Linked DNA regions of Methylovirgula sp. 4M-Z18. The protein of the gene in region 1 interacts with the protein of each later gene in a pairwise test. Links are inferred from orthologs where the notes say so. Each region holds a gene or a part of one and is shown in the gene's direction. Other genes may lie near its edges.

What was found.
Region 2: the proteins of V9T28_RS02040 (region 1) and V9T28_RS01130 interact in binary tests that used the Escherichia coli proteins (3 or more experiments, as listed by UniProt). The link is inferred for Methylovirgula sp. 4M-Z18 from one-to-one orthologs.

Annotation. Positions count from the first base shown.
Region 1 is NZ_CP149574.1:450,498-453,615, forward strand. The notes cover bases 191-2,991. They hold V9T28_RS02040 (DeoR/GlpR family DNA-binding transcription regulator), read left to right. Parts: upstream 191-1,092; coding sequence 1,093-1,890; downstream 1,891-2,991. Other genes in these bases: V9T28_RS02030 (bifunctional rhamnulose-1-phosphate aldolase/short-chain dehydrogenase), read right to left, coding at 191-866; V9T28_RS02035 (hypothetical protein), read left to right, coding at 865-1,002; rhaM (L-rhamnose mutarotase), read left to right, coding at 1,973-2,296; V9T28_RS02050 (FGGY-family carbohydrate kinase), read left to right, coding at 2,311-2,991. Outside these bases: more of V9T28_RS02030, read right to left, coding at 1-190; more of V9T28_RS02050, read left to right, coding at 2,992-3,118. UniProt on the Escherichia coli protein: Represses ulaG and the ulaABCDEF operon. Two ulaR binding sites have been identified in each promoter.
Region 2 is NZ_CP149574.1:263,924-267,230, forward strand. The notes cover bases 272-3,261. They hold V9T28_RS01130 (acetate--CoA ligase family protein), read left to right. Parts: upstream 272-731; coding sequence 732-2,792; downstream 2,793-3,261. Other genes in these bases: V9T28_RS01125 (acyl-CoA dehydrogenase family protein), read left to right, coding at 272-727; V9T28_RS01135 (enoyl-CoA hydratase-related protein), read left to right, coding at 2,785-3,261. Outside these bases: more of V9T28_RS01125, read left to right, coding at 1-271; more of V9T28_RS01135, read left to right, coding at 3,262-3,307. UniProt on the Escherichia coli protein: Catalyzes the acetyl-CoA-dependent acetylation of lysine residues of a large number of target proteins. Acetylates RNase R in exponential phase cells and RNase II.

The DNA of each region.
Region 1 (3,118 bases):
CGCTTCGAATTGACGAATTCGAGCACTTCGGGTGTGTCGGTGAAATGGCCGATCTTACGCTCGTCCTTCGAAATGCGGCCACGAATGAGCGGCATCAATTGCCGGGCGACGTTCTGCCGGTCGGCCTGATCGAGTGTCGTTACGGCTGCGCCGCCGAAGGCCGGTGCCGTGTTCGTCTTGGCGAGCCAATCGGCGGCCTTTTGAATGATGCGCAGCGTCTCCTCATAACAGGCCTTCGCCGTATCGCCCCAGGTGAAGAGGCCGTGACCGCCGAGCACGACGCCGACGTAATGGGGATTTCTGGTCGCCATTTCGCCAAGCTTCAGGCCGAGATCGAAACCGGGCCGCTGCCAGGGCAGGAAGCCTATTTCCTCGCCGTAGATTTCCTTGACGAGCGTTTCGGCATTGGCGGAGGCGGCGATGGCGATGACGGCGTCGGCATGGACGTGATCGACATGCTTATAGGGCACGAACCCATGCAGGGGCGTATCGATCGATGCGGCGCGGCTGTTGAGATTGAAGGTGCAATGGGGCAGCAGGTCCACCATCGCGTCCTCATGGGCAATGCCGCGATAGAGGGTTTTCAGGTGTTCGAGCTTCTGCAGGTAGAGGGTCGCAAAGCCGTCGAGCTTCATCGAGCCGATGTCGCCGCCTGAGCCTTTCACCCACAGCACCTGCACGTCTTCCCCGGTCAGGGGATCTTGCATGATCACCTTTGCCGACGTGTTGCCGCCGCCGAAATTGGTGATCCGTTTGTCGGCTCCGAGCAGGTTGGAGCGATACAGCAGCAGGCCCGGCTCATCGAGCTTTTGGGCGTGTCGATCGTCCCACAGGTTGGGCAATTGGGCGGCGAGGGGAGGGGTCATGGCAAATCCGTTGGGCGGGTCGGGGTTGCGGATTGGCCGGCACGCTAAATCGCTAATCGCTCAAGGTCAATCAAAAGTAGTCAAAATATTGCAGCGCAGCAACTTTGCTGCAGCGCAGCAAGCGATTTTGCATTGACCCCATGATCAAGATCGCTCAACTTCGCACAATGCTTTACTTGCGTAGCTATTTTGCAAACGGCTGCGCTCCGGCGTGAGGAGAAAGCACATGCACGAACGGCAGCGTTGGCAAGTCATCCTGAAGACATTGGCGCAACAGACGGTGGCGACGGTCGCCGAAATTGCGGAAGTGACACAGAGTTCGCCCGCGACCGCCCGGCGCGACGTTGCCAAACTGGCCGAGCAAGGCCTGCTGCGCCGGGTGCATGGCGGCGCCGAGGCGATCGCCAATGACGAGCCACCGGCGCTTGCGGCGCGGGCGTTCGATGTCAGCTACGCGATGAATCTCGACAAGAAGCGCGCCATTGCCGCCGCCGCCGCCGCCATGTGTTCCGACGGCGATTCCATCATCATCAACGGCGGCACGACGACCTACGAAATGGTGGAGTTTCTGGCCGAGAAGCGGATGCAGATCATCACCAATTCCTTCTCGCTCGCCGATATGCTGATGCGCACCAGCCGCAACCGCATTCTGATTCCGGGCGGCCAGATTTACCGCGAGCAGAACATCATCTTGAGCCCCTACGAGGACGACCTTTTGCGCCACCATTACGCGTCGCTCATGTTCATGAGCGCGCATGGCGTCTCGCCGATCGGGGTGATGGAGAACGATCCGCTTCTGATCCGCGCCGAGCAGCGCATGCTCGAGCGTGCCGAGCGTCTCGTCGTCCTCGCTGACAGTTCGAAGTTCAACAGCCGGGGCGGCCTCATTCTATGTCCGCTGCAGCGCATCCATACATTGATCACCGACGATGACATCGATCAACGCACCGTCGAGGCGCTACGCGCGGCCGGGGTGCAGGTCAACATCGTTCCGGTTTCGGCCCAGTCGTCATCCGCGGCATAGGCAAGAGGGCCGAGCGTCTGAAATCGACGCTCGACAAGACGCTGGCGCAGACGGCCATCATCCTGGAGTGCCAATGAAAAAGATGGATGGGATGGAACGCTTTGCCTTCGTGATGTATCTCAACCCGGGCTGTGAGGCGGAATATCGGCGTCGGCATGACGCGCTCTGGCCCGAGCTTGCATCTTTGCTGCGCGACTCCGGTATTTCCAACTATTCGATCTTCCTCGATCCGAAGACTCTGCATCTTTTCGGCTATCTGGAGCGCAGGGGCGACCATACGATGGACGCGATGGCGCAGCACCCGGTGATGCGGCGCTGGTGGGATCATATGAAGGACATCATGCGCGCCAACCCAGACGGTTCGCCCGTGGCTGAGCCGCTGCAAGACATGTTCCATCTGCCGTGAGCGTCGAGCCTAAAATGACGACGGCAGTGCTCGATATCGGCAAGACCAATGTCAAGCTCGTGGTGCTCGACGCCGCTGGCGCAACGCTGTTCGAGCGGCGCCGGCCGAATAGCGTTCTGCCGGGCCCGCCCTATCCGCATTTCGACATCGAGGCGATCTGGAGCTTCGTCGTCGCGGCGCTGCGCGATGCCGCGCGAACGGCGCCGATCGATACGATCGTCACCACGACCCATGGCGCTTCGGGCGCCTTGGTGAACGAGGCCGGCTTGGTTCTGCCCGTGCTCGATTATGAATATCCGGCGCCGTTCGAGGAGAATTTCGGTTACGCGGCCGTTCGCGCGCCGTTTGCCGAAACCCTGTCGCCGGTCTCGCCAGGCGGACTGAATTTGGGCCGGCAAATCTATTGGCAAAGCCGCAAGTTCCCGGGCGACTTTGCCCGTACCAAATGGATCCTCACCTATCCGCAATATTGGTCTTGGCGGCTCAGCGGGATCGCGGCGGCCGAGGTCACGTCGCTCGGCGCGCACACCGATCTGTGGCGCCCGCTCGCGCGCGATTATTCGAGCCTCGTCGATCGCGAGAGTTGGCGTGCCTTGTTCCCGCCGCTGCGACCGGCCTATGCGGTGCTCGGTCCGGTGAAACCCGAGATCGCCCAGGCCACAGGCCTTTCCCCGCAATGTCAGATCATCTGCGGCATTCACGATTCGAACGCCTCGCTCGTGCCGCATCTCGTCAGCCGCGCCGCGCCGTTTACGGTGATCTCGACCGGGACATGGGTGATCATCTTCGGCGTCGGCGCCGAGCCGGAGGTGCTCGATGAGT
Region 2 (3,307 bases), 190 kb from region 1 along the record:
CACCTATGTCATCAACGGCTCAAAGCATTTCATCAGCCATGCCGACAAGGCGGATTTCGTCATTCTGTTCGCGGCGACCGGCGTCGAAGAGAATACCAAGAGCCGCAAGGCGAAGATCTCGTCCTTCCTTGTCGATATGGGCACGCCCGGATTCACCATGCGCCGCGGCCCGCACTGCGTGTCGCATCGCGGCTATCATCAATGCGAGCTCTATTTCGACGATTGCGTCGTGCATGAATCGCAATTGCTGGGCGAAGAAGGCAAGGGCTTCGACTTGATGAACGAATGGCTCGGCGCGACGCGCCTGTCGGTCGCCGCGACCAGCGTCGGCCGCGCCCGCCGCGTGCTCGACACCGCGCTCGATTGGGCGGCGACGCGGCAGCAGTTCGGCGACAAGATCGGCCGTTTCCAGGGCGTGTCGTTCCAGCTCGCCGATATGGCGACAGAAATCGAGGCCGCGGATCTTCTCACTCTCTCGGCGGCGCATGCGCTCGACCAGGGTCGCGCGGGCGATCAGGATTTCGCCATGGCGAAACTGTTCGCCTCCGAAACCTTGGCGCGCGTCACCGACAAGGCCTTGCAGATTTTCGGCGGCATGGGCCTGATGAATTCGCTGCCCCTCGAGCGCTGGTGGCGCGATGCGCGGGTCGAGCGCATCTGGGACGGCACGAGCGAGATTCAGCGGCACATCATATCGCGCGCGATGCTGCGCCCGCTCGGATGCTGAACTCATGACGCGCAGCAATTTCTCCCGCCTTCTGGCGCCGCACAGTATCGCCGTGATCGGCGGGCGCGAGGCCGAGGAGGTGGTGCGTCAGTGCCGGCGGATCGGCTTTTCCGGTCCGATCTGGCCGGTCAATCCGAAGCGCGAGGAGATGGACGGCATCGCGTGCTTCACCTCGATCGCAGACATTCCCGGCACGCCCGACGCCACTTTCATCGCGGTGCCGCGTGAGGCCAGCGTTGCCGCGATTGCTGACCTCGCGCAGCGCGGCACCGGCGGTGCGGTCTGCTACGCGTCGGGCTTTGCCGAATATGATGAGACCGGCGCGGCCCTACAGGACAAGCTTGTCGCGCAATCGGGCGCGATGGCGCTCGCCGGCCCCAATTGCTACGGTTTGCTGAATTATCTCGACGGCGCCGCGCTTTGGCCCGATCAGCATGGCGGCACGCGCCTCGACCGCGGCGTTGCCATCATCACGCAATCGGGCAATATCGGCCTCAATCTCACCATGCAGCAACGCGGCCTGCCGCTCGCCTATCTCATCGCCGTCGGCAACAAGGCGAAGGGCGATATCAGCGATTGGATCGAGGCGCTGCTGCAGGACGAGCGCGTCACCGCGATCGGGCTGCACCTCGAAGGGCTCGGCGATGTCGCCGCTTTCGCCCGTGCGACCGCAGCGGCCCGCGCGAAGCGCATTCCGATCGTCGTGGTCAAGACCGGCCGCTCGCAGGCGGGCGCGGCTCTGACCATGTCGCACACGTCCTCGCTCGCCGGGCCCGACAAGCTCTACGACGCTCTCTTCGCCCGGCTCGGCATCGCCCGCGCGCCGGATCTGTCGAGCCTTTTGGAAACGCTCAAGCTGCTGCATGTCGTCGGTCCCCTGGCCGGGCGGCGGCTGTCGTCGATGAGCTGCTCGGGGGGCGAAGCCTCACTGATCGCCGATCTCGCCGAGACCTATGGGCTCACGACACCGCCGCTGCCGCAGCAGGCAAAAGACGAGCTCGCCGCCGTGCTCGGGCCGAAGGTGAGCGTTGCCAATCCGCTCGATTATCACACCTATATCTGGGGCGATCTCGACGCCAGCACCGCCTGTTTCACCGCGATGCTGCAGGCGGGTTACGACATCAATCTGCTCGTCATCGATTTGCCGCGCGAGGATCGCTGCAAAAGCAGCGATTGGGATGTCACCTTGCAGGCCTTCGCGGCTGCGCGCGCCAAAACCGGCGCCTGCGCCGGGCTGGTCGCATCGCTGACCGAGTCGCTGCCCGAACATGTCGCCGATAAGGCGCTCGCGTGCGGCATCGTGCCTTTGAGCGGCTTTCATGAGGCGTTGACTGCCATTCGTCTGAGCGCCGGTGTCGGTGAGGCCTGGGCACGCGCCGAGCAAATCGACGTCAGGCCGGCACCGCAGCAGGATTCGGCGCATGCCGCTGCGCTGACGGAAGCTGCCGCCAAGGACGCGCTCGCCGCCTTTGGCCTCGTCACGCCCGAGCGCAGGATCGTCGCGCCGCATGAAGCGGCCGAAGCGGCGGCTGCGCTTGGCCTTCCCGTCGTGCTCAAAGCGTCGTCCGAAACCATCACCCACAAGACCGAGGCGGGGGCCGTGCGGCTCAACCTGCACTCAGCGGCGGAGGTGGCCGCAGCCGCAAAAGAGATGGCGCATCTCGCACCGCATCTGTTGGTCGAGCGCATGGTGAGCGGCGCGGTTGCCGAGCTGATCGTCGGCGTCACCCGTGACGCGCAATTCGGCCAGGCGCTCACCATCGGTGCTGGCGGCGTTCTCGTCGAGCTGATGCAGGACTCAGCAACGCTGCTGTTGCCGACCTCTCGCGCCGAAATCCTGCGCGCCTTACAAGGCTTGAAAATCGCAGCGCTGCTGCGCGGCTATCGCGGCAAGCCGGCGGCCGATTTCGACGCGCTCGTCGGCGCCATCGAAAGCATTGCCGCCTATGCGCAAGCGCATCTCGCCGATCTCGTCGAACTTGATGTCAATCCGCTTCTGGCTTTGCCGGACGGTGCGGTGGCGGTCGATGCGCTGATCCGGCTGCATGGAGGGCACGATGGTTGATCCTCTCCACATTTCGCGTCACGGCCGCGTGCTGCAGGTCGTTCTCGACCGGCCGAAGGCCAATGCGATCGATGTCGCGACCAGCCGTGCTTTGTATGACGTGTTCCGCGCGTTCCAGGATGACTGTGATTTGCGTGTCGCCATCCTCACCGGCGGCGGCGAGCGCTTTTTTTCGGCCGGTTGGGACTTGAAGGCGCAGGAGGCTGTCGATACCGACTTCGGGCCGGGCGGTTTTGCCGGCCTCACCGAATTTTGGGATCTCGACAAGCCGGTGATCGCGGCGGTCAATGGCCTTGCTCTGGGCGGCGGGTTCGAGCTTGCCTTGGCCTGCGATCTGATCGTCGCGGCCGAAGAGGCGGAATTCGCGCTGCCCGAAGTGACGCTCGGGATCGTCGCTGAATCCGGCGGCGTGCAGCGCCTGCCACGCCGTCTGCCGCAGCCGATCGCGATGGAAATGCTGCTCACCGGGCGGCGGATGGGCGCGCAGGAGGCGCATCGCTTCGGCCTCGTCAATC